Regions from separate parts of the Motilimonas thetidivivens genome, predicted to be linked through region 3. Evidence: predicted binding sites of a transcription regulator. Region 3 holds the regulator's gene; each other region holds the start of a gene.
The links. Region 3 encodes sigma-54, which starts transcription at its own class of promoters, with help from an activator protein. Its sites were predicted from a motif close to GTTGGCACGNNNNTNGNNT; they were not measured.

Region 1 (7,635 bases), on a different contig from region 3:
AGAAATTCAAAGTCGCCATTTTTAAGCATCGGCAGTGCAGTACTACCATCATCTGCTTCATGGGTATTATTGAAGCCAAGATCGCGTAATAGGTTTTTGATTATTCTTCGCATCGTTGAGAAATCATCAACGATTAGAATTTTCATATTTTTATCCAACTTAATCTCCTTAAATGGCAGTTGGTTTGAACTCAACTCTTTGTGCTGAAATGTTATTTAGGCAACTAAAACCAGTATAGTTACATTTATGCCACAGTGACATGCTATCTTTGCCAATCAGTCATTCTCCCCTTAAGACGGTGGATGGCTTGACTGTGAATTTGGCTGACGCGCGATTCACTGACATCTAACACTTCACCAATTTCGCGTAAATTTAGCTCTTCATCATAATATAAAGATAATACAAGGGCTTCGCGTTCGGGTAAGGATTTTATACAAGTTGCGAGGTGATGCTGAAATTTTTCTTCATAAACACCATCAAGTGGTGAATTATCGAGCAATTCAACCGCTCCTACGCTGTCTTGTCCTGCTCCCAAGTCTTCTATGCCGATTAATTTGCCGCTGTTTACTTCACGTAGCATGGTGTGATACTCATCAAGAGACACCCCTAACCTAGCGGCAATATCGGCGTCTTTGGCGTCAATGCCTAACTCTTTTTCAACTTGATCTATCGCCTGAGCGATCATTCGGCTGTTTTTATGAACGCTACGAGGGACCCAATCTCCACGGCGCATTTCGTCTAACATCGCGCCGCGAATACGAATGCCTGCGAAGGTTTCAAAGCTAGCTCCTTTACTAGCGTCAAAGTTCTTACTGGCTTCAAGTAAACCAATCAAGCCAGCTTGAGTTAAATCTTCTACCAACACGCTAGCAGGTAAACGTGCAAGTAGGTGATGCGCAATCCGTTGCACTAGAGGTCCATAACGTTCAACCAGTTCATTCGGCTGAACTTGACTGGTGTAAGCGTGGACTTTATTCACTTATCTTCTCTCTGCTTTCGGCGCTACTATCTAATAGCTTCTCAATGAAAAACTCTAGGTGGCCACCGGGCTGATTGGGCACAGGCCATGTCACCGCTTTACTCGATAACGCTCTAAAGGCTAACGATGAAGGCGACTTTGGAAACGCTTCTACGACGAGCTTTTGCTTCCGTACCGATTGACGAACGTTGTTGTCAAAAGGAATACAAGCAACTAATTCAAGGGCAGTATCTAAAAATCTATCCGTCACACGCGTTAGTTTAGAAAATAGCTCCTGTCCTTCGCGTAAGCTACGTACCATGTTCGCTACAATTTTGAAATGAAATACGCCGTATTGGGTACTGAGTAACTTGATCAAGGCGTAGGCATCGGTGATTGAGGTTGGCTCATCACACACCACTACCACAATATCTTGCGCGGCACGGGCAAAACTAAGCACCATGTCTGAAATACCGGCTGCGGTATCAACCAACAGCACATCGATGGGAGTTTGCAGTTCACTAAACGCACGGATCAAACCTGCATGCTCGGCTGGGGTTAGCTCCACCATCGACTTAGTTCCGGAGGTAGCAGGGATAATTTTCATCCCTTGCGGCGCATCTATGATGACTTCGTCTAAGGTACATTCTCCGGATAAAACATGGGAAAGGTTTTTGGTGACACGCAAGCCAAGTAACACGTCGACATTGGCCAAACCTAAGTCAGCGTCTAATACCAAAACACGTTTTCCTTGAGCTGCCAGTGATGCGGCCAAGTTTAAGGTCACATTGGTTTTACCCACACCGCCTTTACCGCCGGTCACAGTGATCACTTTTACTTTATTATTTTTCATCATTCGCAGCCCACTCGCCTGATCAGTTAACATGGTTTTATTCATAATACTCCGAGGTGTGGCAGTCATCTGCTTCGCTATACCATTGATGTTGGTCTTTTGCCATTTCTTGTTCCATTAAACGCAAGGCACTGGATACCATGTATTTTGCGTTTGCAATTTTTATATCTTCGGGCACCCGTTGGCCATCCGTTATATATGAGATAGGTAAAGCATGTTTAATTGTAACACTTAGTATTTCCCCCAGACTCAAACTTTCATCTAGTTTCGTGAGAATACAACCAGATAACGGAATTTTTCTAAAATGTTCGATGGCTTCTTGTACAACTCGACGCTGCGATGTCGCTGGGATCACTAAAAAGCTACGGATCCTAACGCGAGAGTTTTTCATTAAGGTTTCTAATTGCTCTGAAAGCCTAACGTCTCGCTGTCCCATACCAGCGGTATCAATCAGCACTAAACGCTTAGTGCGCATTTGATACAAGATTTCTGAAAGCTCATCGGCATCTTTAGCAACGCGCACCGCACAGCCTAATATTTTACCGTAAGTGGCTAGCTGCTCGTGGGCCCCTATTCGATAGGTATCGGTGGTAATCAGACCGACTTGCTCAGCACCATGCTCCATCGCGAAACGCGCCGCTAGTTTGGCAATCGTCGTCGTTTTACCAACGCCAGTCGGACCAAGTAATGCCACCGCGCCGCCCAGTTTTAAAATTTCGTTTTCACCAATGGCGACTTGGTCTTCAAGCAGCTGGGACAAATACTGCTGCGCTTCATATGGTGTACAGCTTTCTGGAATACAGCTCGCTAATTGATCGGCAATATCATCCGAAAAGCCTGACTTATTGAGCCATTTAATTAACATAGCGCGAACCGGCTCTTTACGCTCGAGCTCCTGCCACATTAACCCTGAAACTTGATGCTCCAATAACTTGCGCAGCGAGGCCATTTCTTCACGCATGGCTTCTAACACTTTGTCATCTTTACTAACATGACTCGTGGGTGTGGCTCGCGCTCGAGTAGGCGCGGCTTTAGGTTTCGGTGCTTGCCAATTTTCTTGTTCCATTAACGTCGCTGGCTGATTGGCCTTACGCACGGGCGTTGGCTTACCTTGTTTAGCCAGTAAGGCTGATAAGGAATCCGCTAAGTGTTGACCCGATTTCGCATTAATGGTTTTTGCTTGTTGCTGAGCGGCTTGCGTCGTCGGCTGGGCTGCGCTACGAGCGCGATTTGATAATACAACGCTGTCTTCTTTTAAGTCGCTATGGCTCTTAGCCGCAGGTTTCACTTCAGATGCCGCTTGATAATCAACGGCCGCAACGATTTCAATGCCACCGGTGACTTTTTTATTTGACATAATGACGGCATCTGGCCCTAAGATTTCTTTCACCTCAGCCAGCGCAGCACGCATATCTTTTGCAAAAAAACGTTTAATTTTCATACTGCTGTCTCCTGTCGGTTATTGCCCGACAGAGTTAACTATTCTAATTTGCTTATCTTCCGGTACTTCTTGATAACTCAGTACCTGTAAGCTAGGAATGGTATTTTTAACAAACTTAGCCAAGGTTGTTCGCAACACGCCCGACGTTAGCAAAACAGCAGGTTGACCTGCAAGCTCTTGCTGTTGAGAGGCTTCAAATAATGCGTTCTGGATCCGCTCTGCGAGCCCTGGCTCAATACCTGCCCCATCGCTACCACCTGCCTGTATCGAGTTATGCAAAATTTGCTCCAACTCTGGCGAAAGCGTAATAACTGGGATTTCTGACTCGGCTCCGACAATATTTTGACTGATCATGCGTTTTAGTGCGATACGACATGCAGCGGTTAATACCTCTGCATCTTGGCTCTTCACGCCATAATCCGACAATGTTTGCACTATAGTCCGGATATCCCTGATCGGCACCCCTTCATTTAGTAAGCTTTGTAATACTTTGACCACAACCCCGAGCGGTAAAATATCCGGCACTAGCCCTTCTACTAGTTTAGGATGACTTTTGGCTAGTAAGTCGAGAAGATTTTGCACTTCTTCATGACCGAGTAATTGCGCGGCGTGATTTGTCAGTAACTGACTGAGGTGCGTGGCGACGACCGTCGCAGCATCAACCACGGTATAACCCATGGCTTGAGCATGTTCACGCTGACTTGGTGAAATCCATAAGGCGTCCAATTGGAACGCGGGCTCAATAGTGGGGGTTCCCTCTACTGTACCAAACACTTGCCCAGGATTTATCGCCATTTCCTTGTCATGAAACACTTCGGCTTGACCACTGGTCACACCCATTAACGAAATACTGTAATAGCTAGGTGGTAAGTCTAAGTTGTCGCGAATATGTACAGGTGGCACTAAAAAACCAAGCTCTTGCGATAACTTTTTCCGCACCCCTTTGATCCGCTCAAGTAATTCACCACCTTGGCTTTTATCAACCAAAGGAATAAGGCGATAGCCTACTTCAAGGCCAATGGTATCAACTGGTTGTACATCATCCCAGCCCAGCTCCTTGGTCTGCACCGCGGGATTGCTATTGGCTATATTTTTCTCGGATTCTGCCAGCGCTGTAGCCGCTTGCGATTTTTGCTTCTTCATTATCCAATAGGTGCCACCAGCAGCACATAAGCCCAAGGATAAAAATGCAAAATGAGGCATGCCGGGCACCAACCCCATTACAATTAAAATACCGGAAGTAATCATCAAGGCTTTAGGATTACTAAACATTTGCCCTATCACCTGCTCACCCATATCCTCAGAGCGGTTTTCACGGGTTACGGTGATAGCAGCAGCAATCGATAATAACAGTGATGGAATTTGCGCAACCAAGCCATCACCTATGGTTAATAAGGTATATATTTCCGCAGCGTCTCTAAAGCTCAAACCATGTTGCGCCATGCCTATGATGAAGCCGCCGATGATATTAATAAACAAGATCAATATACCGGCAATTGCATCCCCTTTTACGAACTTACTTGCACCGTCCATGGAGCCGTAAAAGTCTGCTTCACGGGTTACTTCTTCACGTCTTAATCTTGCTTGTTCTTGATCTATCATGCCGGCATTTAAATCGGCATCAATCGCCATTTGTTTACCCGGCATCGCATCTAAGGTAAACCGTGCACTTACTTCAGAAATACGCCCAGCACCCTTAGTGACAACCACGAAGTTAATGATCATTAAGATCAAAAATACAATTAAACCTACCGCATAGTTGCCGCCGATGACTACCGAGCCAAAGGCCGCAATCACATTACCCGCGGCGTCTCCTCCTTGATGGCCTTCAAGTAATACCACGCGCGTTGATGCCACGTTAAGTGCTAAACGTAATAAGGTTGCAATCAGCAACACGGCGGGGAATGAAGCGAAATCTAACGGGCGTTTGGTGTAGATAGCCACCAACAGCACAACCAAAGCAAGGGCAATATTAAACGAAAACAGGATGTCGAGTAAGAAGGCAGGCATAGGCAATACAACCATGCCAAGGGTAGCAAGCACCATGACAGGCGCACCAACCCCTTTGATCAGTTTATCTCGTTGTTGCCAGAAGCCGGCTAAATTGGACTTTAAATTCATTCACATAATTCGACAAAAAAATGACGCTTTAACCCTATGCAATAACCGCGCCTATTGCAATACGCCGTCACGCAAAGTTAGCGGAGCAATCAACGAAACTTGGTCAGCGGTCAAATAATTAGATCAGGCTAGCAATTGAGGCTAGTAATTAAAGCCTTCAGGCATATCAAATTCTTTAGGCAATGCTGTCGGTCGTTTACCGCGTCCTTTACGGTATTGCTCTAATTGGAATATATAAGCCAGAATTTGCGCAACGGCAACAAACAGCTCATGGGGGATTTCTTGTTCCAGTTCCGTGGTGTGGTATATAGCGCGACAAAGCTGCGGCGAGCTCATGACGGGCACTTCATATTCACGGGCGATTTCACGAATTTTCAAGGCTATTTGATCCACCCCTTTAGCAACCACTCGCGGTGCGCCGCCATTGGCAGGATCATATTTTAGCGCAACCGAGAAATGGGTTGGGTTAGTAACAATAACATCGGCGTTAGGCACCTCTCCCATCATACGACGCTGCGCTGCTTCCATTTGTAAACGGCGAATGCGTCCTTTTACTTCAGGTTTACCCTCTTGATCTTTATGCTCGTCCTTCACTTCTTGCTTGGTCATTTTAAGTTGCTCTTTGTGATGCCAAAGTTGATAAGGCACATCAACAACCACGATCACTAATAAGGAAACGCATAAAATCAAGAACATCCAAAGCAACATATCCAATGCAGCTTCAACACTCGAGCCTAAGGGGGTTGAACTGAGTACCAAGATATCAGCAAAGCTATAAGTTAAAATGCCCCAAACACCACAGCCTACCACGCTCACTTTTAAGATAGACTTCAGTAATTCAATCCAACCTTGGCTGCCAAACATGCGTTTAAAGCCTGCAAGGGGGCTCATTTTGCTTAGTTTAGGCAACATTACTTCACTGCTGTAATTTATACCACCAATCGCAATCGTGCCCACCACACCGGCAAGAAATAACGCCACTAGAATAGCTAATGTAGGTAAGATCATTTCGCCAATGCCGTTAGCAAACACCACCATCATCTGACCAGGATCAAACACCACGTCACGCTCAAACGTAAAGGCTTTTGTCATCATGGTCACAAAGGCATGGCCAAGGTGGTCACCTAACATCATCAAAGCAAAAGCAGCCATGATTAAAATAGCCGCCGTGCCAAGCTCTTTAGAGCGCACCACTTGCCCTTTATTGCGGGCGTCACTGAGTTTTTTCCCCGTGGGGTCTTCGGTTTTTTCTTGGCCGTCAGCTTCTGCCATTTAAATTCTCCTGGCGTGCTGTAAAAACTAAGGCTTGCACTAGGTTAAGGTCTGCAAGCGCCATTGAGCAAATCACACATGAGCTCTGCACCTCGCTGCCAATGGCCATCAAAATGCAGTACCACGTTGCCGATAGTGAGCCACAAAATAAATAGACCAAACAACATGCTGATTGAGAAACCTAAGGTAAAAATATTCAGCTGTGGTGCGGCTCGCGTCATAATACCAAAGGAAAAGTTCACTAATAGCATAGCCACAATCGAAGACATAGACATAGCCAGTGCTGCGGTAAACATCACCCCCAGCCAACCAGCAAGCTTTTCATATTGCAACGGGGCTAACCCCTGCATCGAAATCGGTAACGTGGTAAAGCTTTCCACTATCATGTAAATCATCACCAGATGCCCATCCACGGCAAAAAACAGCAAGGTAACCAGCATCAAATAAAATTGACCAACCACAGGGGATGTTTGGCCATTTAAGGGATCGGCCATGGATGCAAACCCTAAACTGGTCTGCATGGCAATTATCTGGCCTGCAATAACAAACGTTTGCATCACAAACACAGAGACAGTGCCCACCGCTGTACCGATTAAAATCTGCTGCAATACAATTAAAAAGCTTTCCCCCGAAAACAAAGGAATTGGAGGCGGATCAGGTAATACAGGCACCACCATAAAGGTAATGGCAAGTGACAACAGTAAACGGATACGTTTTGGCGTGGTTTTCGCGCCAATCCCCGTCATTACCATTAACATGGCAGAAATTCGGCACAGAGCCCAGAGGTAACTGGACAGCCAAGTGATCACAATATCCGCAGGGTAGCTCATCAGCCAATAACGCTTGGGATTTGTTCAATCATGGTATAGAAAAATTCCATCAGCATTCTAAACCCCCAGTGGGCACCAAACATCAATGCCAAAATAGTGATAATCAAACGAGGTAAAAAGCTTAAGGTCTGCTCGTTAATGGATGTAGCAGCTTGAAACA
Region 2 (7,635 bases), on a different contig from region 3:
GAGCCAATACCAAGTCAGCATGGCACAGCTCGAGGGCTTAACTAAGCTGCGCTTGTTTCCTCAATTTGGTCTAAACAAACATGAACTAGGCGACCTTTGTGGCCTAAATACAAACAGCACCGCCACCAATTCCTCCTTTAGCTGTGAAGATAAGCGTTATTGCAGCCAAATGCAGAATTGCCAAGAAGCGCAATTTTACTTAAATACCTGTGGTGTCAGTCGATTGGATAATGATAACGATGGTATCGCTTGCGAAACCTTATGCTACTAAGTGAAGAATTTTGCAGCAGTTCACAGATGTATTAATTTTGTCATTAAGGCGAGGGATATTGGTTTTAGTTTAGCCATGATGTGCCAAACTAAAAATCAGCTAATTCCTTGAGATATATTAGATATGACAAATTTATCTTCGCCTTTATGGCTAGGCAAACAAGACCGTGAAGACAGCCCATTAGCAATACGCTGGCACAATAAAGTGACTCGTTTAGAGCACGGCGCGCAGCAAGGAACCTGCTTAGTCGGCTTTCCTTGTGATTTGGGTGTACGTAAAAGTAAAGGCCGCCACGGCGCCGCCAAAGGTCCCGAAGCGATTCGGCGCGCCCTCGCTAATCTAGCTTGGCATTTGGATAAGCCGGTATATGATGCTGGTAACCTAGATTGTGAATGGTTTGAACTATCCAAAGCACAAGCAGACTTAGGTAACATGGTGGCAGATATCTTAGAGCAAACTCACTTTCCGATTATCTTAGGCGGGGGGCAAGAGCTAGCATTTGGCTGTTATCAAGGATTAGATAAAAAACTCAGTTCCACAGCCAAAATTGGCGTGATCAATTTCGACACCCATTTTGATATCCGCAGCGATCACGACGGCGGTTCATCGGGCAGCCAATTTTATCAAATAATGAAACATGCCCAAGACAAAGGTCGTGAATTACAATATCTTTGCCTTGGTGTCAGCAAAATTAGTAACAGCCAAGCCTTGTTTCAAAGGGCAAAAGAATTTCAGGTAAAATACAAATTTGATACCGAGCTGCACTGGCACAACATTGACGTTGTAAAAGCGGGTATTAGGTCTTTTATTAACGAAGTCGATGCCATCTATATCAGCATTGACCTCGCTGTACTGCCTGCCTATATCGCGCCCGGAGTAAGCGCCCCAGCCGCTTATGGTATGCCCCTCGAGCTACTTGAGCACCTGATTTTGACGGTCAAAAAACACGGCCAAGATAAGCTAAAGCTTGCTGACATTAGTGAATATAACCCGAACTTTGATCAAGACAACCGCACCGCCAATGTTGCAGCGCGATTAATTAGTCAGTTAGCACTTTGACGGTTGTCAGATTTTTGTCATATATGACTCTTATACTAAGCAGGCTTTTAAGACTTAGCGAATTGGCTTATGTGGATTGGAAAACGCGTGGTATATCCCAGACGTAATCTCGACTTCAGTGAAGGTGTGGTTATCAGCCATCAGCAAGCAACAGGTATCGTCTCGGTAAGAGACTTCTCCGGTGAGCTGTGGCAAGGACATCTCCATCAAATCGCACTTTTGTAGTGATGCGATCCTAACAAGTACCGCCCTTGAATCATCAAGGGCTTTTTTTTGCCTCGAATTTAATCTTGGCACTGCACTTGCTTAATAAAACCTAACTGGCTCAACGCGATGCCCAACTTACATTTTGCATCATGCCTCAATGGAAATACGAAGGGGATTTCACATGAAACAAATTATTACGCAATTCTCGATGAATGTTCAATTTAGCTTACTAATGGCTTGGGTATTATTAAGCGGCATATTTATGCTGATCTTGCCCGGCGGATTAGCCGAAGCGCTCAACATTCAGTCGTTACAAGCTCAACTGAGCCCGTACCTAACGGTTGCTAGTATCATTAGCTGTGCTTACTTTATCGCTAAAGGCTTGCTATACACTCACTTTAGGCTAACCCATAAAACCGAGCAGCAACAGCAATACAAGCGCATGACAGATATGATCAAGCGCCTTGATTTTGAAGAAAAAGCGGTGTTACGTGAATATATTATTCAGCGTAAAAATGTGCTGTCTCTGCCATTAAATGAGCCCGCTGTTGCCAACTTATTGGACGCAGGCGTGCTGGTGCCCGCCTTATCGACTCAGGAAATTAATGGTGAACGCCGGATAGTGAAACTTTCGATAAACCTTGCAGCGCGACCACTACTTACCCACAAGTTACTTGGTTTGCCACAAGGGAAAATGACGGAAGAAGAAGTAGAGTTACTAAAATCGGCGCGTCCTGAATACGCTCGTCAAAATTTTGTTGGCTTGCGCAGTTAAGAGAACACAATCAGTGTCAAAAAGGCGGCGGATCACTCGTATTTTGACACTGATTAATAGAGCCTGAGTTAATTAGCAAACATTAGCACTGCGACACCACGAGATCCGTTTGCGGCACACAACTACAAGCCAAAACCACCCCACTCTCTCGTTCATCGGGAGTTAAAGCCGCATCACTTAGCATACGCACTTCACCCGAGTGTAATTGCACCTTACAGGCTCCGCACATGCCACCACGACAAGAAAAAGGTAAACTCAATCCAGCTTGTTCGGCTTGCTCTAATAATGTCAATTGGTTGTCGCCCTCAACATAAGTATCCCAGCTATCAAATAGAATATTCAGTTGCTTTTTATTGCCACCAAAACCCTCTTTTTGGCCAAAACTCTCATCATAATACTGACTTGATGGCAATCCCGCAGCCAATAACAGTTGTTTCATCTGCGTCATAAAGCCGGTTGGACCGCAGACAAACGCAGTGCGTTTCGTCAGGTCGGGTATCTGCTCCAAAAAGCGCTGGTTGATATGGCCAAAATACATTCCTGTTTTAGGAGCAAACTCATCACCTTGCTCGCGACTGATAAAATAGTGCAAGCTTAAATGAGGTAATAACGACTGCAAGAAGGCTAGCTCTTGCTGACACACCAGATCGGCTTGGGTTTTAGCAGCATGTAAAAACACCACATCACGCCTTTGCGCTAAATCGCTGATGTTTCGAAGCATTGACAGCATGGGGGTAATACCGACCCCAGCAGAAATAAACAATAAGGGAGCCTCACTGGGTGCTTTTTGTAAATGAAAGCTGCCCGCAGGTGCATAAGCAAATAAGTTATCGCCGACTTCTAAATGCTCATGCAACCAAGTAGAGACCTTACCTTGAGCTAACTTTTTCACCGTGATGCTGATGAGATCCGGTCTAGTTGGTGTCGATGACAAGGTATATGTGCGTTTGTATGGCTTGTTATCTATGGTCACTTCAATGTTGATGTACTGCCCCGCAAGGTAACTAAACTTAGTCACGTTGGCGCAACTAAAGCGAAACGTTTTTACATCATGGCTTTCTTCTATGACAGCAACACAAGTTAACGCCTGTGTTTGATGCTTACTCCACTGATTTGCCTGCGCTATCGGCGTGGCGCTGCGCACTTTCGGTGCATGATTGATATAAGCTTCCGGGGTTTGATATTCCAACACCTCAACTTTATCAAATACCGATATTTTACCTTCATTTAACGCGATCAAATTTTGGCCAAAGTAAACCTGACCATCACTGCCTTTACGGTACTTTTGCAGCGTATTCAATGGCTCGTTCAGTTCACTCTTTATCCCTGTCGTAGGATCTATAGTGGTAAAAATGCAGCGCGAACACGGCTTCACGACCGCAAAACGAACTTCACCTATTTGAATGGTTTTCCAACTATCCTCAGCAAACGCGAGACAGTCCTTAACAACTAGGTTGGGACGAAAATGATCCATAGTGACGCTTTCATCGGCGCGCTCATTTAAGTCATCAAGAGATGCTTGCGATATCAGCAACAAGGGGTAGCCATCGGCGAAAGCCACTTGGGTTTGCTGATCTTTAACCCAGCGTTCACTTTGTTCAGCAAAAAAGAGTAATCGACATGGCACTCCCAAGAAATCACTAAACCAGGTGTCATAGTTTTTATGACACCATTGCCCGCTCACCTGAGTTCCCCATATCTCCACATCAAGGTAAAGGTGGCCAAAATCCCTTTTGTCAATTTCTAACGCCGGCATATTTGGCGCACGAACATGCAAACCATACTCACTAAACGCGCTGTGAACTAAGGTTAATTTTGGCTGAGTACGCGCCGTAATGAATTTGCCTTGGTGATCCACTAAGACAAAACGACGATCAAACACTAACCCCAACTCTTCAACAAAAGAGTGGTTAAGGTGAATACCGGCCGTTGATTTTATCGGGAAAACCGTAATCTGGCTTAACTTCGCTTGCTTTATGGCGGGGCTAGGTGCTGACATCTAAGCTTCCTTATAGGCACACTAATCACATTGAGTGTGCAACTGTGATTATTGAGTCCGCTCAGCTAAGTAGCCGGCATAATCGGGAATTTCAATCTCATACTCATTGTTCATAAACTCTGAGTTCATTAAAAAATTGGCGCTGGATTTGTTGGTTGCACACGGAATGTTCCATACCGCGGCTAAGCGTAATAAAGCTTTAACATCCGGATCATGAGGCACTGCATTTAATGGATCCCAAAAAAAGATCATCACATCAATTTCGCCCTCGGCAATCAAGGCCCCCAGTTGCTGATCCCCACCCATAGGACCCGATAACAAACATTTCACCGGCAAGCCCACTTTTTTACTAAGCAAGGTGCCCGTTGTCCCCGTGGCAAAGAGATGATGTAACTTCAGCTGTTCTGCTTTTTCTTGCGCCCAAGCGAGTAAATCGGCTTTTTTATTATCGTGTGCCACCAATGCAATTCGTTTGTTCGCGGCCATTTTTCGTGTGGTATTTTTCACTCAACGCTCCAAGTTATTAGGTTACCGATTAGATAAATAATAGAGAAATAAAACCCAGTTTAACGGGGATCAAATTGCAGACACAGAGTAAGACAGTCACATCTTAACGATTTCATTAAAGTGTTGCATTTGCTTGATGTAAATCAATTTACCCGCGAATAGTTAAAACATCCAGAGCTTGTCACGCTAACTTAACTATTTTTATGATAAAACATATCTCTCCTAGATGAGCGGTATCTCGTGACCTACTATTGACCGCGTTAGAGTATGCAATGATAAAAAGTAATCAGCTATTAGTGCAAACCTTAGAAAAACTTCCCCAACTATTTATTGCGAATCCAGACATTAAATTAATGGGGCTGTGGATAGATAATCGAAATGAGCCCAATTTACTGTACGCCATCTATCTAGAAAAGGATGACGTTTCAGAAGAGCTGCCTTATCGAGCCCAATTAGCCATAGGTGAATGGGATAACACGGATAACAGCGAGGAGTTTTTTATCGAAGCCTTAACGGCTTCACGTTTAGTAGAAAAGCTACGTAGCTTTATCGATCCCGCTCCTTTTGTTTTTTTTGAAGTACCCAAAAGCATCACCATGGACGTGGTCAACATGTATCCCGATCCTATGATGTATAAACTATTTCCTGAATTGGGAGAATTTGATGCCAGCTTAAGCCAAACGGATCTGCTGGACGCACGAAAACAAGCAAACCAAATCCTCAATAATCTACACACAAGAACTGAAGTGACTAGTTAAGCTAAAAATCAGCATAAATAGTCTATATAATTATCAGTCAAATTTGCGCCAGCCCCGCTAAGGCTGGTACATTAAGGACACAAAGGGATAAGCATTGCCGAGCCATCTCGGCCATAATTAATGAGTGAGTAATATGCAGTACCAAACGGACGACCTTCGCATTCGCGAAACCAAAGAACTTTTACCCCCAATTGCTGTACTAGAAAAATACCCAGCCACAGAAAAATCTTCAGCGACTGTGTATCAAGGCCGCACCGCAATTCAAAATATCTTACACGACAAAGACGACCGCCTATTGGTTGTGATTGGCCCATGTTCAATTCATGACACCCAAGCTGCTGTCGAATATGGCCAAAAATTATTGGCGTTACGTGAAGAGTTAAAAGATAACCTAGAAATCGTAATGCGCGTGTACTTTGAAAAGCCACGTACAACCGTAGGCTGGAAAGGTTTAATTAACGACCCATACATGAACGATAGTTTTCAAATTAACGATGGTTTACGTATTGGCCGCAAATTACTATTGGATTTGAACGAACTAGGTATGCCTACCGCCAGTGAATTCCTTGATATGATTTCACCACAATATGTGGGAGATCTCATGTCTTGGGGCGCTATCGGTGCTCGTACAACCGAATCTCAAGTTCATCGCGAATTGTCTTCTGGCCTATCATGTCCAGTTGGTTTCAAAAATGGTACCGATGGCACGATTAAGGTTGCGATTGATGCGATTGGCTCAGCCAGTGCTCCGCACCACTTTTTATCGGTCACCAAGTTTGGCCATTCAGCGATCGTGTCGACCACAGGTAACCCTGATTGCCACATCATTTTACGTGGTGGTAAAGAGCCTAACTACAGCGCAGCTCATGTTGATGCAATTTGTAGTGATCTTGCCAAAGCAGATCTACCACAAAAAGTGATGATCGACTTTAGCCATGCTAACTCTAGCAAGCAATATAAAAAGCAACTTGACGTGTCTACCGATGTAGCCGGACAAATTGCCGCAGGTAACAAGTCAATTTTCGGTGTGATGATCGAAAGTCACTTAGTTGAAGGTCGTCAAGACCTCATCGATGGTAAAGCGGCCACTTACGGCCAAAGTATCACAGATGCTTGTATTGGCTGGCCAGATACAGAAACCGTGTTGCGCCAGCTTGCACAAGCAGTGGCTACAAGACGCCAAGCCTAAGCTTTACACAAACCGACTAGCAATAAAAAACCAGCTATCACAGCTGGTTTTTTTATTGCTTCAATCTGGTTATCAGCCTACCTCTATCGGGGAAATCCCACATAGATGAAACCAGCGCCTCCCTTCATAATGTGCTTACAAAATAGCCAATATGTAGAGGAGACGTCAGAATGCAAAGCTTGAACTTATTTTTTATCTGTCTGCAGCTGGCTTTTATTAGCGCAACGGCAATCAATATTTGGCTACTCTGGCGCTTTTTGAAACGCTTATAAGCCGATTAAGCTTCTTGCTCTAGTACGCTGTTTAATCGGGCAAACCCTTGCTCTAAATCAGCAACTAAATCATCTGGGTCTTCTAGACCAACGTGGACACGAATTAACGGCCCCGGCGCCTGCCATTGCGTCGCACTACGCAGCCCTTGTACGTTATTCACTGCTAAAATTAAGCTTTCATACCCGCCCCATGAGAAACCCATTTTAAAATGATGCATACCATCAAGTAATGCCGTCAATGCAGCCTGACTACCTCGGTTGAGAACAAAAGAGAATAAACCGTTACTGCCGCTAAAGTCGCGTTTGAAAAATTCATGGCCTGGGCAACTACTAAATGCAGGATGGCGAATATGATCCACTTCTTCACGGCTGGCTAGCCAGTTCGCTACTTTAATCGCATTTTCTTGGTGCTGGCGCATACGCACACCTATGGTACGTAAACCTCTCATCGCCATATAGATATCGTCAGGCGAGGTACATTGACCCATAAGATAACTGTTTTCTCTTAATTGAGGCCAGTGAGCTTCATTCGCTGTCGCCGTCCCCAGCATAACGTCGGAATGACCGACAATATATTTGGTCGCAGCTTGAATACTGA
Region 3 (7,635 bases):
AACCCAGATCAGCAAGACCCCTTAGTCAGTGAGCTAGAAGAGGAAATCCCTTCCGATGTACCACTATGGCAAGCTTTATTCTGGTTAGTGTTAGGTCTTGGCTTGTTAATTTACAGCTCAGACAAATTGGTCGAATCTGCTGTGGGTATTGCACAATATTTTGGTATTTCAGACTTGGTTATCGGCTTAACCATCATTGCAATCGGCACCAGTTTACCGGAATTAGCCGCATGTATTGCGAGTGTGCTAAAAAAAGAAGGCGATTTAGCCCTAGGTAATATTGTTGGCTCAAACATTTTCAACATTCTTGCCGTGCTGGCTATTCCGGGTCTTATAGCCCCTGGAGCCATAGATGCGAGCGCAGCCGGTCGTGATATGTATTACATGTTAGGGGTAACGGTTTTACTGCTAATTGTGGCTGGTAATGGCAAAATCAAGGAAATTACCCGAGTCGAAGGCGGATTACTGTTAGCCTGCTTTATTGCTTATCAGGTATTATTGTTTTACACCATGTAACCAGATTAAGGTTTAGTTATGCTGAATACCCCCTATGGCGCACTAACACAAGCGCAGCAACAACAGTTTTGTCAAATCAAGTTACTGATTTGTGATGTTGATGGGGTATTCTCTGATGGCCGGATTTACATGGGCAACCAAGGTGAAGAGCTCAAAGCCTTTCACACTCGTGATGGTTTTGGCATTAAAGCGATTTTAAATGCCGATATTGCGGTTGCGGTTATCACCGGCAGACAATCTGCCATCGTAAATAACAGAATGACTGCACTTGGCGTACCCCATATTTTTCAAGGCCAAGATGATAAGCTGATAGCCTATCAACAACTACTCAAAGAATTACAACTGACGCCTAACGAAATAGCCTATATTGGTGATGATGTCATCGATCTACCTGTAATGACTCAGGTTGGTTTAGGTATCGCGGTCGCCGATGCGCACCCTATCGTCCAACAGCAAGCTGACTACATAACCAGCATTAAAGGGGGATATGGCGCAGTCAGAGAAGTGTGTGATTTACTGTTATGCAGTAAAGGCTTACTAGAGCAAGCTCAGGGAACCAGTGTATGAACAAGCTAAATGCTTGGCTTTTTGTACTTTTTGCGATCTCGCTTGGAGCGTGGCAGTACTTTAAAGCGGACGAACAGCCCAAACAAGCAAGAGACCCTTCCCAAGCTTATTTTGTGGCCAATCAAATCCAATCGACCATGTTTAATACCAATGGCACAGTGGATTACCGTATTTTTGCGACTCAAATGCACCATTATCAAGATCAACTCAAAACCGAGTTTGCTAAGCCGGTTGTGGTGGTATTTCGCAATAACGATCAAACCCAATGGCAAATTACCGGCGATAATGGCACCTTGTTCGATCAGGATACCTTTGAGCTCAGTGACAATGTAACCATCACTAATTTAACCCATGACCAACACATAAATTTGATCACCACCGACAAATTAACGCTGGATTTGGTCAACAACGAGCTTCATTCAAACGACCTTGTTACTCTATATGGCGATCAAATTAAGCAACAAGGGACAGGCCTGTTCGGTGAATTGAATGGCAAAAACATCAGTTTATTAAATCAAGTAACGGCGACTTATTTAAATGAAAAACCTTAACCTTTTACTCGCATCATTACTTATTCTGAGCGCACCAAGCTACGCTCTTAAGTCCGACTCCACTAAGGAAATCGTGATCCGCGCCGATTCCAACACCGCAAACCTTGACAACAATACAACAACCTTTAATGGTAATGTGGTTGTTACCCAAGGCAGCATTAAAATGACGGCTAGCAAATTAGTCGGTATCCGCCATAAAGCGGGTGAAGAAGAAATGATCGCCACCGGCAATCCGGCGACCTTCTATCAAATGATGGACGATGGCAAACCCGTTGAAGCTCGCGCCAACAAAATTCGCTATTTGAAAAAAACCAATCAAATTATTTTGACACAAAAAGCCACCCTATCGCAGTTAGATAGTAATTACACCGCGGAAAAGATTACTTACAACATCACCACGCGCCAAATTGAGGGTGAAAAAGGCGATCAGCAAACTCGAACCGTGTTTCTTCCCGCACAAGTAGAGCAAAAAAATAAATCAAACTCATCTAATGAAACGGCGCAATAATGGCAATCCTTCAAGCAAAAGACTTAGCAAAAAGTTATAAAAACCGCCGTGTGGTCAATGGCGTTAGCCTGCAAGTTGAAACAGGCCAAATCGTGGGTCTGCTCGGCCCCAACGGAGCGGGAAAAACCACCACCTTTTACATGGTAGTTGGCCTGGTTAAACGCGACGAAGGGCAAATTTTTATCGATGATCAAGAGATCTCAAGTCAACCCATGCATGTACGAGCACAAAAAGGGATTGGCTATTTGCCACAAGAAGCGTCTATTTTCCGCCGTCTCACCGTGGCGCAAAACATCATGGCCATATTAGAAATACGTGATGAACTTTCTAGTGAACAAAAACAAGACCGGCTCAATGAGCTGCTCGAGGAGTTTCACATCACCCATATTAAAGACAGTAAAGGTATGGCCCTGTCGGGTGGTGAAAGAAGGCGGGTTGAAATTGCGCGAGCATTGGCCGCCGATCCGCAATTTATTTTGCTCGATGAGCCCTTTGCTGGGGTTGATCCTATCTCAGTAATTGATATAAAAAAAATCATAGAACACTTACGAGACAGAGGCTTAGGTGTATTAATCACTGATCATAATGTGAGAGAGACACTAGATGTATGTGAATATTCCTATATAGTGAGCCATGGGGAAATGATTGCCACGGGAACGCCGGCAGAAATTTTACAAAACGAACAAGTAAAACGAGTCTACCTTGGCGATCAATTCAAGCTATAGTTTTAAAGGTAACCCGAATTTGGATGCTTGAGCTCACCCCAACATCCAAGCTCTCATACCTATTGAGTGATGTAACAGGAATTTAATGAAACCAACCCTACAGTTGCGTTTAGGTCAGCAGTTAACGATGACCCCTCAGCTACAGCAAGCCATTCGCTTGTTGCAGCTTTCTACATTAGAGTTACAGCAAGAAATCCAAGAAGCCATTGAGTCTAACCCCTTGCTCGAAATTGAAGAAAACGAGCATAGCGGCGACGAGCCCAGCTACGACAATGATACCAGTAGCCAGCTTGAAACCAGTGAAGCCATGGCGCAAAACGATATTCCGGATGAACTACCCACTGATTCGACGTGGGATGACACCTTCACCACCAATGCGGGCTCAAGCAGCACAGGCGTTGGCTCAGGTGGGGATGACAGCGACTATATTTACCAAGGTGAAACCAGCGCTAACCTACAAGATCACCTGATATGGCAAATGGAGCTCACGCCATTTAGTGAAACCGACCGCGCCATCGCGCTAGCGATTATTGATGCCATCGATGAATCAGGTTACCTCACCGTTTCCAGTGAAGATATTTTAGAAAGTGTCGTATCCGATGATCTTGAGGTTGAGCTAGATGAAGTAGAAGCCGTGCTTAAACGGCTGCAGCACTTTGATCCCCTCGGTGTTGGAGCCCGCTCCGCACAGGAGTGCATGCTGATCCAATTAAACCAAATATCACCCGATACACCTTGGTTAGCCGAAGCCATTGCCATCATCAAAGAGCACATGGACTTACTGGCAAACCGCGATTACCGAACGTTAAGCCGTAAGACCAAGCTCAAAGAAGAAGAGCTGCGCGAGGTCATGCGTTTAATTCACACCTTAGAGCCGCGCCCCGGTAATGCGGTGGTTGAACTCGACGCCCAATACATAGTGCCCGATGTCTCGGTACAAAAGAAAGCGGGCCGCTGGGTGGTTGAACTTAACCCCGACAGCATGCCAAAAATACGCGTCAATGATCAGTACGCCGCCTTTGCCAAACAAACGCGCAATAGCGATGACAGCCAATTTATCCGCTCACATTTGCAAGAAGCCAAATGGTTTATTAAAAGCCTTGAAAGCCGCAATGAAACCCTAATGAAGGTGGCGAATTGTATCGTACAGCATCAAGTGGCCTTTTTTGAATACGGCGATGAAGCCATGAAACCTATGGTATTGAACGATGTGGCCGAGGCAGTGGAAATGCATGAATCGACCATATCTCGCGTTACCACGCAAAAATTCATGCACACCCCAAGAGGTATTTTTGAACTAAAATATTTCTTCTCCAGCCATGTAGCAACTGAAAGTGGCGGTGAATGTTCATCAACGGCCATTCGCGCACTCATTAAAAAACTAGTCGCAGCCGAAACACCAGCCAAGCCACTAAGTGACAGTAAAATCACTCAGCTACTGGCCGATCAAGGCATCAAAGTTGCCCGCAGAACAATAGCTAAATATAGAGAATCATTAAACATTCCGCCTTCTAACCAACGCAAGAGTCTATTATAGACAGTAACAGGAGAGTCGATATGCAAATAAACCTATCAGGTCACCACATTGATATCACTGATTCAATGCGCAATTATGTAGAAACGAAATTCTCTAAACTTGAACGACATTCTGATAGCATTAATTCCGTTTTGGTGATACTTAACGTCGAAAAATTAAACCAAATTGCGGAAGCCAAAATTAACCTAACCGGTGGTGAGGTTTTCGCTACTGCCCAAGATACTGATATGTATGCTGCAATAGATGCTTTGGTTGACAAATTAGATCGCCAAGTGATCAAGCACAAGGAAAAGCTGAAACAGTCTTAACTCAAATATGCAAATTAATGAATTATTAACCCAAGACTGCACGTTAAGTGCAGTTTCTTGTTCAAGCAAGAAAAAAGCCCTAGAAATCATTAGCGAGTTAGCAGCTGGCAAACTTAACATCGACGCTAAGGTGGTGTTTGAAAATCTGCTCACACGTGAACGCCTTGGCACCACAGGTGTGGGTTGCGGTATCGCTATTCCCCATGCCAGGATCAGCGATGAATATCCCGTTACGGGAATTTTTATCCAATGCGAAAGCCCTATCGACTTCAGCGCCATCGATAATCAACCTGTCGATTTATTGTTTGCCGTCTTGGTACCAGAAAGCCAATGTAGCGAACATTTAAAAACACTGTCACTTATTGCGGGTAAACTCTCGGATAAACAAATCTGTCGTCAGCTGCGTGCAGCGAAAACCGATGCAGAGCTGTTTGATGTGATCTGCACACCTTAAACGGAAAAAATATGAAACTCACCATAGTGAGTGGTCGCTCAGGCTCTGGTAAAACGGTAGCGTTGCGGGTACTAGAAGACCTAGGTTATTACTGTGTCGACAATTTGCCACTGCCTTTACTTCCGGCTTTAATCACAAGCTTACAGGACAATTATGAGGCAGTCGCAGTTAGCATTGATGTGCGAAACTTACCGCTTGATCCTAATGAGCTGCACACCACCATTCAGGGATTAGCGCAACAAGTAGAGCTAACTACTTTGTTTTTAGACGCAAGTAGCGCCATCTTGGTTCGTCGTTACAGTGAAACGCGCCGCTTGCATCCTTTAGCTAAGATGAAGTTATCTTTATCTCAAGCCATAGATCAAGAAACCGCGCTACTGGAGCCAATATCTGAATCCGCGGATCTGCGCATAGATACCAGCGATATGTCGATTCATGATCTCAGCGAATTGGTAAAACAGCGCGTGCTGGGACAAAAGAATCATGAACTCGTGCTGGTGATTGAATCCTTTGGTTTTAAAAACGGCTTACCTAAAGACGCAGATTATGTCTTTGATGCTCGTTTTTTACCTAACCCGCACTGGGTGCCGGAATTAAAGCCGCAAACAGGGCTCGATGCCGACGTACAACATTATCTGTCCGAACAGCCCTTAGTGGTTAAGTTTATTTGGCAACTGGAAAATTTAATTGGTACTTGGCTGCCTCACCTTGAGCGTAACAACCGCAGTTATGTCACCATTGCGATTGGCTGTACAGGCGGGCAACATCGTTCTGTTTACATCGCCGAAAAATTAGCCGAGTATTTTAAAGCCGATCATCAAGTACAGATCCGCCACCGAACGTTGGAAAAACTAAAAGATTAACAGGCCCTACATGTCGCAACTAGAACAACACATTACGATAAAAAATAAGCTAGGTTTACATGCACGAGCAGCTGTAAAACTGGCTGAATTAGCGTTAAAATTCGACGCCACTGTGACCTTAGTCCACGGTGATAAATCAGCTTCAGCGGCCAGTGTGATGGGTTTACTAATGCTCGAAACATGCCAAGGCCAACAAATTTTAATTCAAGCGCAAGGAGCCGATGCACACAATGCATTGGAAGCGGTTAAACAACTCATAGAAGACAAATTTGAAGAAGAAGAATAACTAATCCAATTTTTTACTATCGCCTCTCTAAACATCCACTATGGTTCCGAAAGGGTTATACGGGTACGTTAGATTTTGATAGTACAGCTCTCAAGGGGGGAAGTTACAGATGCTAGATAAGCTAGTTAATCTAAACACACATGAGCGCCTAATCGAATTAAATAAAGCCCTCAGCAGCGGTATGTATGTCCATGCTCGGCGCATGCTGCAACATCTCCACCCTGAAGATATCGCCCTACTACTTGAATCATCGCCGCAAGGTGAACGGCGCAATATTTGGCAGCTGACCGATCCTGAGCAACAAGGTGAAATCCTTGAAGAATTAAACGAAGACGCCCGCGACAGTATTTTGGCGTTAATGGATACGGAAAATCTGGTTGCCGCCACCGAAGGCATGGATACCGACGATCTTGCCTATGTACTTAGTGGTCTAGATGAAGACGCTTATCGAGACGTATTGTCGCAAATGGATGCCCAAGATAGGCATCGTCTTGAGCAAGCGCTAGGCTACCCCGAAGATACCGCGGGTAGCGTGATGAACACCGACACCATCACCCTTAGACCCGATGTCACCATCGATGTGGTACTGCGATATTTACGCCTCAAAACCGAGCTTCCCGAAGGCACAGATGCCCTTTATGTGGTCGATAAACATGACAAGTTATTGGGTGAAGTAACCCTAGCAACCATACTCACGGTCGATCCTAGTTCGCGCGTTAGCGAGGTAATGGACAAAAGCAAAAAACGTATCCCCGTGGAAATGGAAGATATAGAAATCGCGAAAATTTTTGAACGTCGTGACCTTATCAGTGCCCCCGTGGTTGACCAAAACGGCCAATTATTAGGCCGGATAACCATCGATGACGTGGTCGATATTATTCGCGAAGACGCCGACCATAAGATGATGGGTATGGCGGGTATGGATGACGACGAAGATACCTTTGCGCCAATACTTAAAAGTACCAAACGCCGTACCTTTTGGCTGACCGTTAACTTAGGTGCAGCTTTTCTTGCGGCTTCGGTATCAAATATGTTTGAAGCGACGATTTCGCAAATCGCAACCTTAGCCGTGCTGATGACTATCGTACCCAGTATGGGCGGCATTGCCGGTAATCAAACCTTAGCGCTGGTTATTCGAGGTATGGCGGTTGGCCATATCGGTGATGCCAACAGCCGAATATTAATCATGAAAGAAGCGTCAATAGGCCTATTAAATGGCTTGATTTGGGCTATTTTGGTGGCGGTCGCCGTGGTGATCTGGAAAGGCGATGTTAATATCGGCTATGTGATTGCTGGCGCTATGTTTATTAACTTATCGGT
Region 4 (7,635 bases), on a different contig from region 3:
GAAAATTGTTTATATACTTCGTCAGACAACATTTTAGCAGTCAAATCAATGCCCTTAATTCTTAACTATTTACAGCTTCTTTCACAGCACTTGCTAATTCATCAGGATTAAACTTAGCGATAAAGTTGTTAGCTCCTACTTTGTTTACCATAGCTTGGTTGAACACCCCGCTTAATGAGGTATGTAAAATGATGTGCAAATCTTTGAGTGCGGGTGTTGCTCTAATCTCAGCGGTTAGGGTGTAGCCGTCCATTTCAGGCATTTCAATATCTGAGATGATAAGCGCAATTTGATCGGTAATCGGGCCATCTTTAGCCATTTCTTTCAGCATTACAAGGGCTTCTTTACCATCTTTAGCCAAAATGCACTCTACGCCTAATGAAGTAACCGCCTTCTTAACCTGATTACGCGCAACACTGGAGTCATCTGCAACTAAAATCTTACGCCCATGCACTTTTTCACTGGTATCCGGCGTCTTCAGCTCTTCGCTAACATCGGTATTAACCGGAGAGATTTGGTCTAGTATTTTTTCAACATCGATAATTTCAACCAGCTCATTATCGACTTCTGTTACCGCGGTTAAGTAACTAAAGCGCCCTGCGCCTTGCGGCGGAGGCATGATTGATTCCCAGTTCATATTAATAATGCGTTCAACTGAGTTAACTAAAAAGCCTTGCACTGAGCGGTTGTACTCAGAAATGATAATAAAGCATTTAGACAAATCTTCGATTGGGCGCCCGCCTGTCGCTAAACTCAAATCAATCACCGAGATGGTCTTGCCGCGAATATGAGCCACCCCACGAATAACCGGGTGTAACTTAGGCATGGAAGTCAACGGCGGGCATTGCAGAACTTCTTTTACCTTAAACACATTGATACCGTAACGCTGGCGTCCCATCAGCTTAAAAAGTAGTAACTCTAATCGGTTTTGCCCTACTAGCTGGGTCCGCTGGTTTACTGAATCAAGTAATCCTGCCATAACTGTCTCCGTTTATCATCCATCTGCATTGCAATCACTCACTATTGTGCGTACTGGCATCGAGTTTGCTTACATTCATTATTCAAGTACTAGCAAACTACTTCATTAATGAGTTTAGTTGCAAAGCACAATTTGCATGAGTTAAGTTTAAACCTTAAATCAAACCTAAGTTGAATTTTTCAGCCTAATTGACTGATTTTTTTATGTCTCAACCTATATCGACACCAGGAGTAAAATGCTAAAGCGATTATTTATTTTATTATGCAGTTTAGGTATTTATCAGGCTTTTGCTAGCCCAAACCCACATTTATTGATCGAAAAGATGGCAGAAGATGAAGTTGCCGCACAAATTCAGTCTCCCGCGAATGGAAAAGTAGACATTGTTGCATCACCTTTGGATTCAAGATTAAGCTTCACGCCTTGCCAACAGCCTCTCACTGCCGACATCGTCAATGACAAAATCAATAAGACCACGGTCGTTAAAGTAAGTTGTGATGACGCCTCGGCTTGGCATACTTATGTTCAGGTGAGAGTAAAGATAACAACGCCTGTGGTGATAGCCTCGCAACTGCTGGCGCCTGGTGCTGTTTTATCCGAACAAAACATTATTATTGATTTTGTCGAAGTACAAAATATCCGTGGTAATGTGATTGCCGATCCAACCCAACTTTATGGCGTCAAAGCAAAACGACGCATCCCGAAAGGCCGCATGATCAAAATGCGCGATGTTTGCTATATCTGCAAAGGAGATAATGTGATCATCAAAGCCAAAATAGATAACCTTGAGATCAAGACCAATGGCATTGCCATTTCAAGTGGCTCCCTAGGTCAAACTATCCGAGTCAAAAATGTGCAAACCAATAAAACAGTCGTCGGAAAAGTGACTGGTGTAAGCGAAATGGAAGTAAAGTTATAATTTCTGCTAAAGTTAATCCAGCATCTGCCGATATGGTATATTAGCGGCATCTTAATCTAGATAGGTTGTTATTATGGCTATAAATATGAACAATGTTGGCAGCAGGGCCAACTTGCAGGTTGAGCAAAAACAACAAAAACAAGAGCAATTAGCTAAGGCGACAGAACAAGCACCAAATCGACCAGCAACAGGCAAAGACTCGGTGTCACTCACGCCTCAAGCACAAGCTTTCAATAGCCTGAAAAAAGAATCGTCTGAAACCACGATCAATAGAGAGCGGGTCGAAACGCTGAAAAAAGCCATACTCAATGGTGAATACAAGATAGATGCAGACAAACTAGCCAAAAATATGACAGAATTTGAAGCTAAGTTTGGCCAATCACTTGGAATTTAATGAACGCATCTATTTTACAGCTACTTGAGCAGCAACTGGCTTACACCCAATCGTTAGTCGAGCTGATTAATGAGGAATACGAGACACTCATCAATCGTGATCCCGATCGCCTTGATCAGCTCGTTCATCAAAAACAGGTTTTGTTGCAACAAGTTGAAACCAATGATCAAGCCATACAAACTCACCCTGATTCGGCTCAATTAAGCGATGATTCCAACACAGAAATACAGACTTTAATGAGTGCAATCAAAACGGCATTTAGCACCTGCCAACAGCAAAATGCCGTTAATGGTGAAATCATTGAAATGAGCCTGCGCACAACCAAACATCTAACCAGTGTGTTAAATCAAGCTAAAGCAGCTAACTCCTTGACCTACAATGCAAAAGGAAAGACCCAAGGAGGTAATGCATTAGGAAAAGGCATCAAAGCGTAGTCGTACTTAATGAGTGTTATTGCACGTTAGAATGATTGGCAACTCGACTTTGTTGTAACAGAGAAATGGCGCTTCCTACAGGAATCGAACCTGTGACCTACCCCTTAGGAGGGGGTCGCTCTATCCTACTGAGCTAAGGAAGCGAAACTTGATTATATACAGTCGCTTAGCATATTTAAAGCGTTCAATTTTCTCCTCCCGCTAAACTAACTATTCCAGCAGAGCAAAGTCATTGAGCTGAATATTGCTGGCAGGCATTGAACCTTTAGCCTGCAAAACAGCCGAATCACGATACAACTCAACAACCTGAGTCGATATTGCACTTTGCTCTTGTCTAAATCTGGGGATACCAAACTGATCTGTGTAGCTTGAGTTGTGCGACAATTTAATCCGTTGGCCAATTTTCAAACCATTGTCACTGCCCAAGTTGATCTGAACTAGATCATCACGCACCGCGACAATTTTTGCCATCGGTTGCGCACATTCCAAGGATAAACTTGTATTGATAAGCACATCATCCATCACCTTAATCAAACGCTGACCATAAGCCGATGTCCAAAAATGCTTTGATGACAAATCTACTTGCTGCTGGCGAGAGTATTCCCATATAGCCTGCTCACGATAATGCTTAGTATCAAGTAACTCACCCGTCATGCCATCAAAAAGATAAGTCGTTAGAAAGAAGTTTCTTGGCGCTTGCTTTTCCGTTAGGTCAAAAACACTGGGCTTCTCACGCTCGATTGAGACATCTGAAATACTTCCCAACATAACAAACTGACTATCGGTACGACTGGCTATAGCCATTACCTGCTCTCTAACAGCTTGGTGACGAGCATCCAATAAATTAGGATCAAAATTAACGTTTTGATTGATATATTGACGAATATTGAAAGCCTGAGAATGAAGCTCGAGTAAATTATTCAACTTACCGGTGAATTCAACGTCTAACCCAAACAGGCCACCATCAATGGCCTGCTCACGATTTTGCAGCTTAAATCGAACCAAAGCCAAAGACTTGGCATATTTTTGTTCGGTGCAAGCTTGTTGTGTGTCAGGCATGACATCGACATGAATATCAACATAAAAATAACCATCCTCAATCCGCTCACTGGTCAATTTAATACCTTGAATTTCACCGCTACCCGTTAAAGCGACCTGCTGAGAAGCCAACACACCATTATCAATTTGCTGCAAACTACTGATGGAAGCGCCTGAATAGAGTAAAGCTTGACGGACTCCATCTTTGATAGCGTTATCTCTGGCTTGCTCTAAGTCACCATTAACGATAGGCGCTTGCCCTTGCGCTGCAAACCAAGCCCCCTGACAACCAAATGCCACCAATAATGCCAGCAACGCTATCATTTTTTTCATAATATCACCTCAGTTATCCTCATTACCGCCAGCGCTGTATGTCAGAATAAAAGCAAGTTTTAAGCCAACAAACGAGTATTTGTAAAAATAAGCACATAAGTTCGACTCAACATCAAGCTAATTGGTCTACATATTGCATATAAATTATTAATAGTCGCGTTAGGACAGGATCGGCCGCCATGATAACTTGGGCCATTCACTCAAGAATATGCTGTCAGGGCCGATACCTAAGTTATTAAGCACACTCACCCTGTATGCTTTGGCTAAATATACCTAAGCGTTTTTGAATTGGGAGTTAACATGTTGAAAAGTCGCGTATTCATATGCCCAACAAGCATAATGATTAGCAGTTTATATCTCACAGGTTGCGCAGCAACGAGCGATCAAACCGCGCTTGTGGTAGACCCAAACAAAACCCAAATGGTGATCGTTGCTGACAATCGGCAAAATGCTGCCACCGGGCAACCGCAAGTGTTCTATACCAATCAAAACCGTGGTGAAAATGCCAGTGCAACAGCCGCTAATCCGGCTACGAGCCAATATTATGGCGGGTTTGTGTCGCCTGGCTATCGCAGCTGGAAACAAGAGCCCAAACGACGTGAAGCTATGCCTGGTGACAGGGCATTAGAGTTAGATTACATCATTCGCGGTCTCGCTGATCAGCTGGCTTTAAATCGTGACCCGAATGCGAGTAAAACCCCTATCGCTGTCACCTCAATCACCAACATGGATGATCTGCAAAATACTAACTGGCTTGGCCAAGCCATTTCGGAAGCATTCATTCATGAACTGCATATTCGAGAATTACCTGTGATTGACTTTAAAACAACCGGAAAGATCAAGGTAACACCTGAGGGCGATTTTGTTTTCAGTCGCGAATGGGATCAATTGCGCAGTAAAATCCCTGTTTATAGGGTCTTCACCGGCACCATGTCACGAAATGACGAAGGGGTCATAGTTAATGTAAGAACCATCAACATGCAATCACTACTGGTTGAGTCAACTGGCAGAGCCTTTATTCCAAACCGCTTGCTGGTTGGGGCCCATAACAGCTTAAACCCCGCAAAAAATGATGCCTATATCCAGCGTCATAGCGTACCAACAGGCGTCGAAGGGCGCACGGTTGAATTTGTTAAATAACACGGAGAGCAGATAATGATAAAACAACTCCCAATCCTTATATCACTGCTCGTAACCGGATGCTCTAATGTGGCAAACACTCACATCGAGTATGAAGCAGCGAAACCAGAGCAATTTCCCACCCTCATCGCCGTAGGATATGCGCCAATTGAACTGCAGCCTGGTGCCAATAAGCAGCAAAAGATGTTAAATGCAATAAGAGCCTCGAAAATTGATGCTTACCGCGAGCTTGCAGAGCAAGTGTATGGTTTAAAAATTAGCAGCGGAAACAGCCTTAACAGTTTTGTTTTAGGCTCAGATAAAGTTAAAGCTCAAGTCGATGGACTAATAAAAGGCGCAAGAGTGGTACAAAGTTACCCGGTTGGCGAAATGTATGCCACAGAGTTAGAGTTAAACACAGAGCAATTATTTTACCTGAATCAACTTCAAACCCCAGCGCAAAAAATCAAGAAAGTGACTTATTATTAACCGATTTAATTTAAAGCTAGCTAGAAATATGGTTTTGGAAATTATGTAGCATTATCATTATCTGTAAAATAGCTTATGCTGGTTAAATAATATAATACACCAGCATAAGCTATCAGATAAATTTAACTACCACTTTTACCAAGTAATAGTAAAATGATTTTAATTAATGTTTTCTACTGTCCAAGTTAACAGTTCAGCTCTTTCCGCTTCCGTCGCTTCATTAAACCAATAGGCTAACATTTCCATCTCTTTCGATTGTGCATCAAGAGTCGATGTGACTTTCTTGCGGTTTTTTAACGCCCAAGATATAAACGCTTCTTGCTCTGCGCTTGACACTTTATTAAACCAGTATCGCGTCATTTCAACAGCTGTGCTTTCTCTTTTTTCTGCTACCGTCGAATTTGTCGCGGTTGACGATACAGCCGCAGTCGTCGCTACAGCAGCCGCAGTTTGAGGTTTATTACCGTATGTAAGATATACACCCTCTATACGTTTAACAATTCCTTGGATGTAATTTGGGGCAATGAGAAACTTCAGCCCTTTATTGGCGTGCTCTTGTCTAATTTCAAACGTCAAGCCTTTCTCTTGATTTTCAACTAACAAATCCGTTGGAACAGAAAATTTAAACCATTGGCTTAATGTGCAGTTTTCATTACAAGTTTCACTGGTTACCTTACGTGGTTTTAACTTTTCACGAGTGCCGCCAACATAAACATATTCATATTCGCCTGGCTGCTTGAAATATGAAATATCCATATATACTTCAGATAAGCCGACATCGTTAGTGTTTTTGGCAAAGCTAGACTGGATATAATATTCACCGCGCGTTAACCCGGGAGCAGATCCAGCTTGCGGTATCGCTCTGACTTTTTCACCCACAACATCGACGGTTGAAAAGCCATCTGAAACAGTTGTATTACTTGCAAACTCATCTGAACTTGTTTTATTGGGATTAGCAGCACATGCGGTCAAGGCAAGTAGGCTAATTAAAACTAAACTTTGGCTTTTGGATTTGATCATAGTTCATCCATAAATACTGAAAAGCGGGGTGACATTATAACACTAAATTAAGTGATAAAAACAAAAACGCCGGCAAAAGCCGGCGTTAGAGTTTTATCTAATATACGATATCTTAGAAACCGTATTCTAGACCAACACGTACAACAGTACCTTTAGTAGAGCTACCGTCTAGGTCACGTTGTGCAACACGTAGGTAAGGTACGAAACCGTTAACTACGTACATAACTTGACCAGAAAGTACATTGTCATCGCTGTCTTTTACTTTAGCGCCATCTAGCTTGTATTCTTCGTTAGCTGCGTAACCAACTTTAAAGCCTAGAGAACCAGCCCAGTATTGACCAATGATAGAGTAAGAACCTTGCTTACCTTTTAGGCCTGATGCTGCATGGTTATCGTTCTCACCGTACTTGTATGCACCAGCTAGACCAAAACCTGCAGGAAGAGCAGCTTCAAAACCTACGATGTAGCCAAATGTATCAGCATCTTTCACACCGCGGAAATCTTTAGCACTTTCAACACCACCGTGTAGAGTAACCATGTCAGCGATTGTGTAATGAGCTGATGCACCGCCGTAGTAAGAATCAGGAGTTGCATCGCCGCTTGGGCTACCATCACGACCAGCTGCTAGAGAGAAAGTTAGGCCACCTAGAGATGGAGAATCGTAACGTACTGTGTTTGATTGACGATCGTAGTTGAAAGAAACATCACCGCCCCAGTCAAATACACGACCTAGACCTGGGTTAGAGTAAGGCCAGTCAACGATTTCGTACATAGGAGTTAGCATACGACCGAAACGAACTTTACCCCAATCGCCTTTAAGACCAACGAAAGTATCACGAGCGCCTAGTGTACCACCCTGCCAGCTATCTACGTAACCACCTTCGATTTGCATGAAAGCTTCTAGGTTAGGAAC

Region 1: a site for sigma-54 is predicted at 5,410-5,428, ahead of flhA (flagellar biosynthesis protein FlhA). Genes of this name have one in related genera too.
Region 2: a site for sigma-54 is predicted at 1,620-1,638, ahead of ACK8OT_RS10180 (superinfection exclusion B family protein). Genes of this name have one in related genera too.
Region 4: a site for sigma-54 is predicted at 4,145-4,163, ahead of ACK8OT_RS00165 (flagellar assembly protein T N-terminal domain-containing protein). Genes of this name have one in related genera too.

The regions. Positions count from the first base shown of each region.
Region 1 is NZ_JBKFDK010000001.1:86,864-94,498, reverse strand. Features, by position in the region: gene cheY (chemotaxis response regulator CheY) at 1-158, opposite strand, end outside; gene ACK8OT_RS00460 (RNA polymerase sigma factor FliA) at 263-979, opposite strand; gene ACK8OT_RS00455 (MinD/ParA family ATP-binding protein) at 972-1,844, opposite strand; gene flhF (flagellar biosynthesis GTPase FlhF) at 1,849-3,252, opposite strand; gene flhA (flagellar biosynthesis protein FlhA) at 3,271-5,373, opposite strand; gene flhB (flagellar biosynthesis protein FlhB) at 5,515-6,645, opposite strand; gene fliR (flagellar biosynthetic protein FliR) at 6,690-7,475, opposite strand; gene fliQ (flagellar biosynthesis protein FliQ) at 7,475-7,635, opposite strand, start outside.
Region 2 is NZ_JBKFDK010000011.1:64,380-72,014, forward strand. Features, by position in the region: gene ACK8OT_RS10165 (DNA/RNA non-specific endonuclease) at 1-271, shown strand, start outside; gene hutG (formimidoylglutamase) at 395-1,330, shown strand; gene ACK8OT_RS10175 (hypothetical protein) at 1,400-1,555, shown strand; gene ACK8OT_RS10180 (superinfection exclusion B family protein) at 1,719-2,312, shown strand; gene ACK8OT_RS10185 (MOSC N-terminal beta barrel domain-containing protein) at 2,395-4,311, opposite strand; gene ACK8OT_RS10190 (methylglyoxal synthase) at 4,360-4,818, opposite strand; gene ACK8OT_RS10195 (hypothetical protein) at 5,091-5,576, shown strand; gene aroG (3-deoxy-7-phosphoheptulonate synthase AroG) at 5,710-6,765, shown strand; gene ACK8OT_RS10205 (cystathionine beta-lyase) at 7,043-7,635, opposite strand, start outside.
Region 3 is NZ_JBKFDK010000007.1:136,831-144,465, reverse strand. Features, by position in the region: gene ACK8OT_RS07675 (calcium/sodium antiporter) at 1-516, shown strand, start outside; gene kdsC (3-deoxy-manno-octulosonate-8-phosphatase KdsC) at 535-1,083, shown strand; gene lptC (LPS export ABC transporter periplasmic protein LptC) at 1,080-1,634, shown strand; gene lptA (lipopolysaccharide transport periplasmic protein LptA) at 1,621-2,142, shown strand; gene lptB (LPS export ABC transporter ATP-binding protein) at 2,142-2,867, shown strand; gene ACK8OT_RS07650 (RNA polymerase factor sigma-54) at 2,953-4,404, shown strand; gene hpf (ribosome hibernation promoting factor) at 4,425-4,712, shown strand; gene ptsN (PTS IIA-like nitrogen regulatory protein PtsN) at 4,720-5,166, shown strand; gene rapZ (RNase adapter RapZ) at 5,178-6,029, shown strand; gene ACK8OT_RS07630 (HPr family phosphocarrier protein) at 6,040-6,315, shown strand; gene mgtE (magnesium transporter) at 6,425-7,635, shown strand, end outside.
Region 4 is NZ_JBKFDK010000001.1:31,041-38,675, reverse strand. Features, by position in the region: gene ACK8OT_RS00195 (CheR family methyltransferase) at 1-44, opposite strand, end outside; gene ACK8OT_RS00190 (chemotaxis protein CheV) at 62-979, opposite strand; gene flgA (flagellar basal body P-ring formation chaperone FlgA) at 1,215-1,895, shown strand; gene flgM (flagellar biosynthesis anti-sigma factor FlgM) at 1,969-2,289, shown strand; gene ACK8OT_RS00175 (flagella synthesis protein FlgN) at 2,289-2,723, shown strand; tRNA gene ACK8OT_RS00170 (tRNA-Arg) at 2,790-2,866, opposite strand; gene ACK8OT_RS00165 (flagellar assembly protein T N-terminal domain-containing protein) at 2,934-4,094, opposite strand; gene ACK8OT_RS00160 (FlgO family outer membrane protein) at 4,434-5,234, shown strand; gene ACK8OT_RS00155 (LPP20 family lipoprotein) at 5,250-5,702, shown strand; gene ACK8OT_RS00150 (DUF2057 family protein) at 5,862-6,722, opposite strand; gene ACK8OT_RS00145 (porin) at 6,835-7,635, opposite strand, start outside.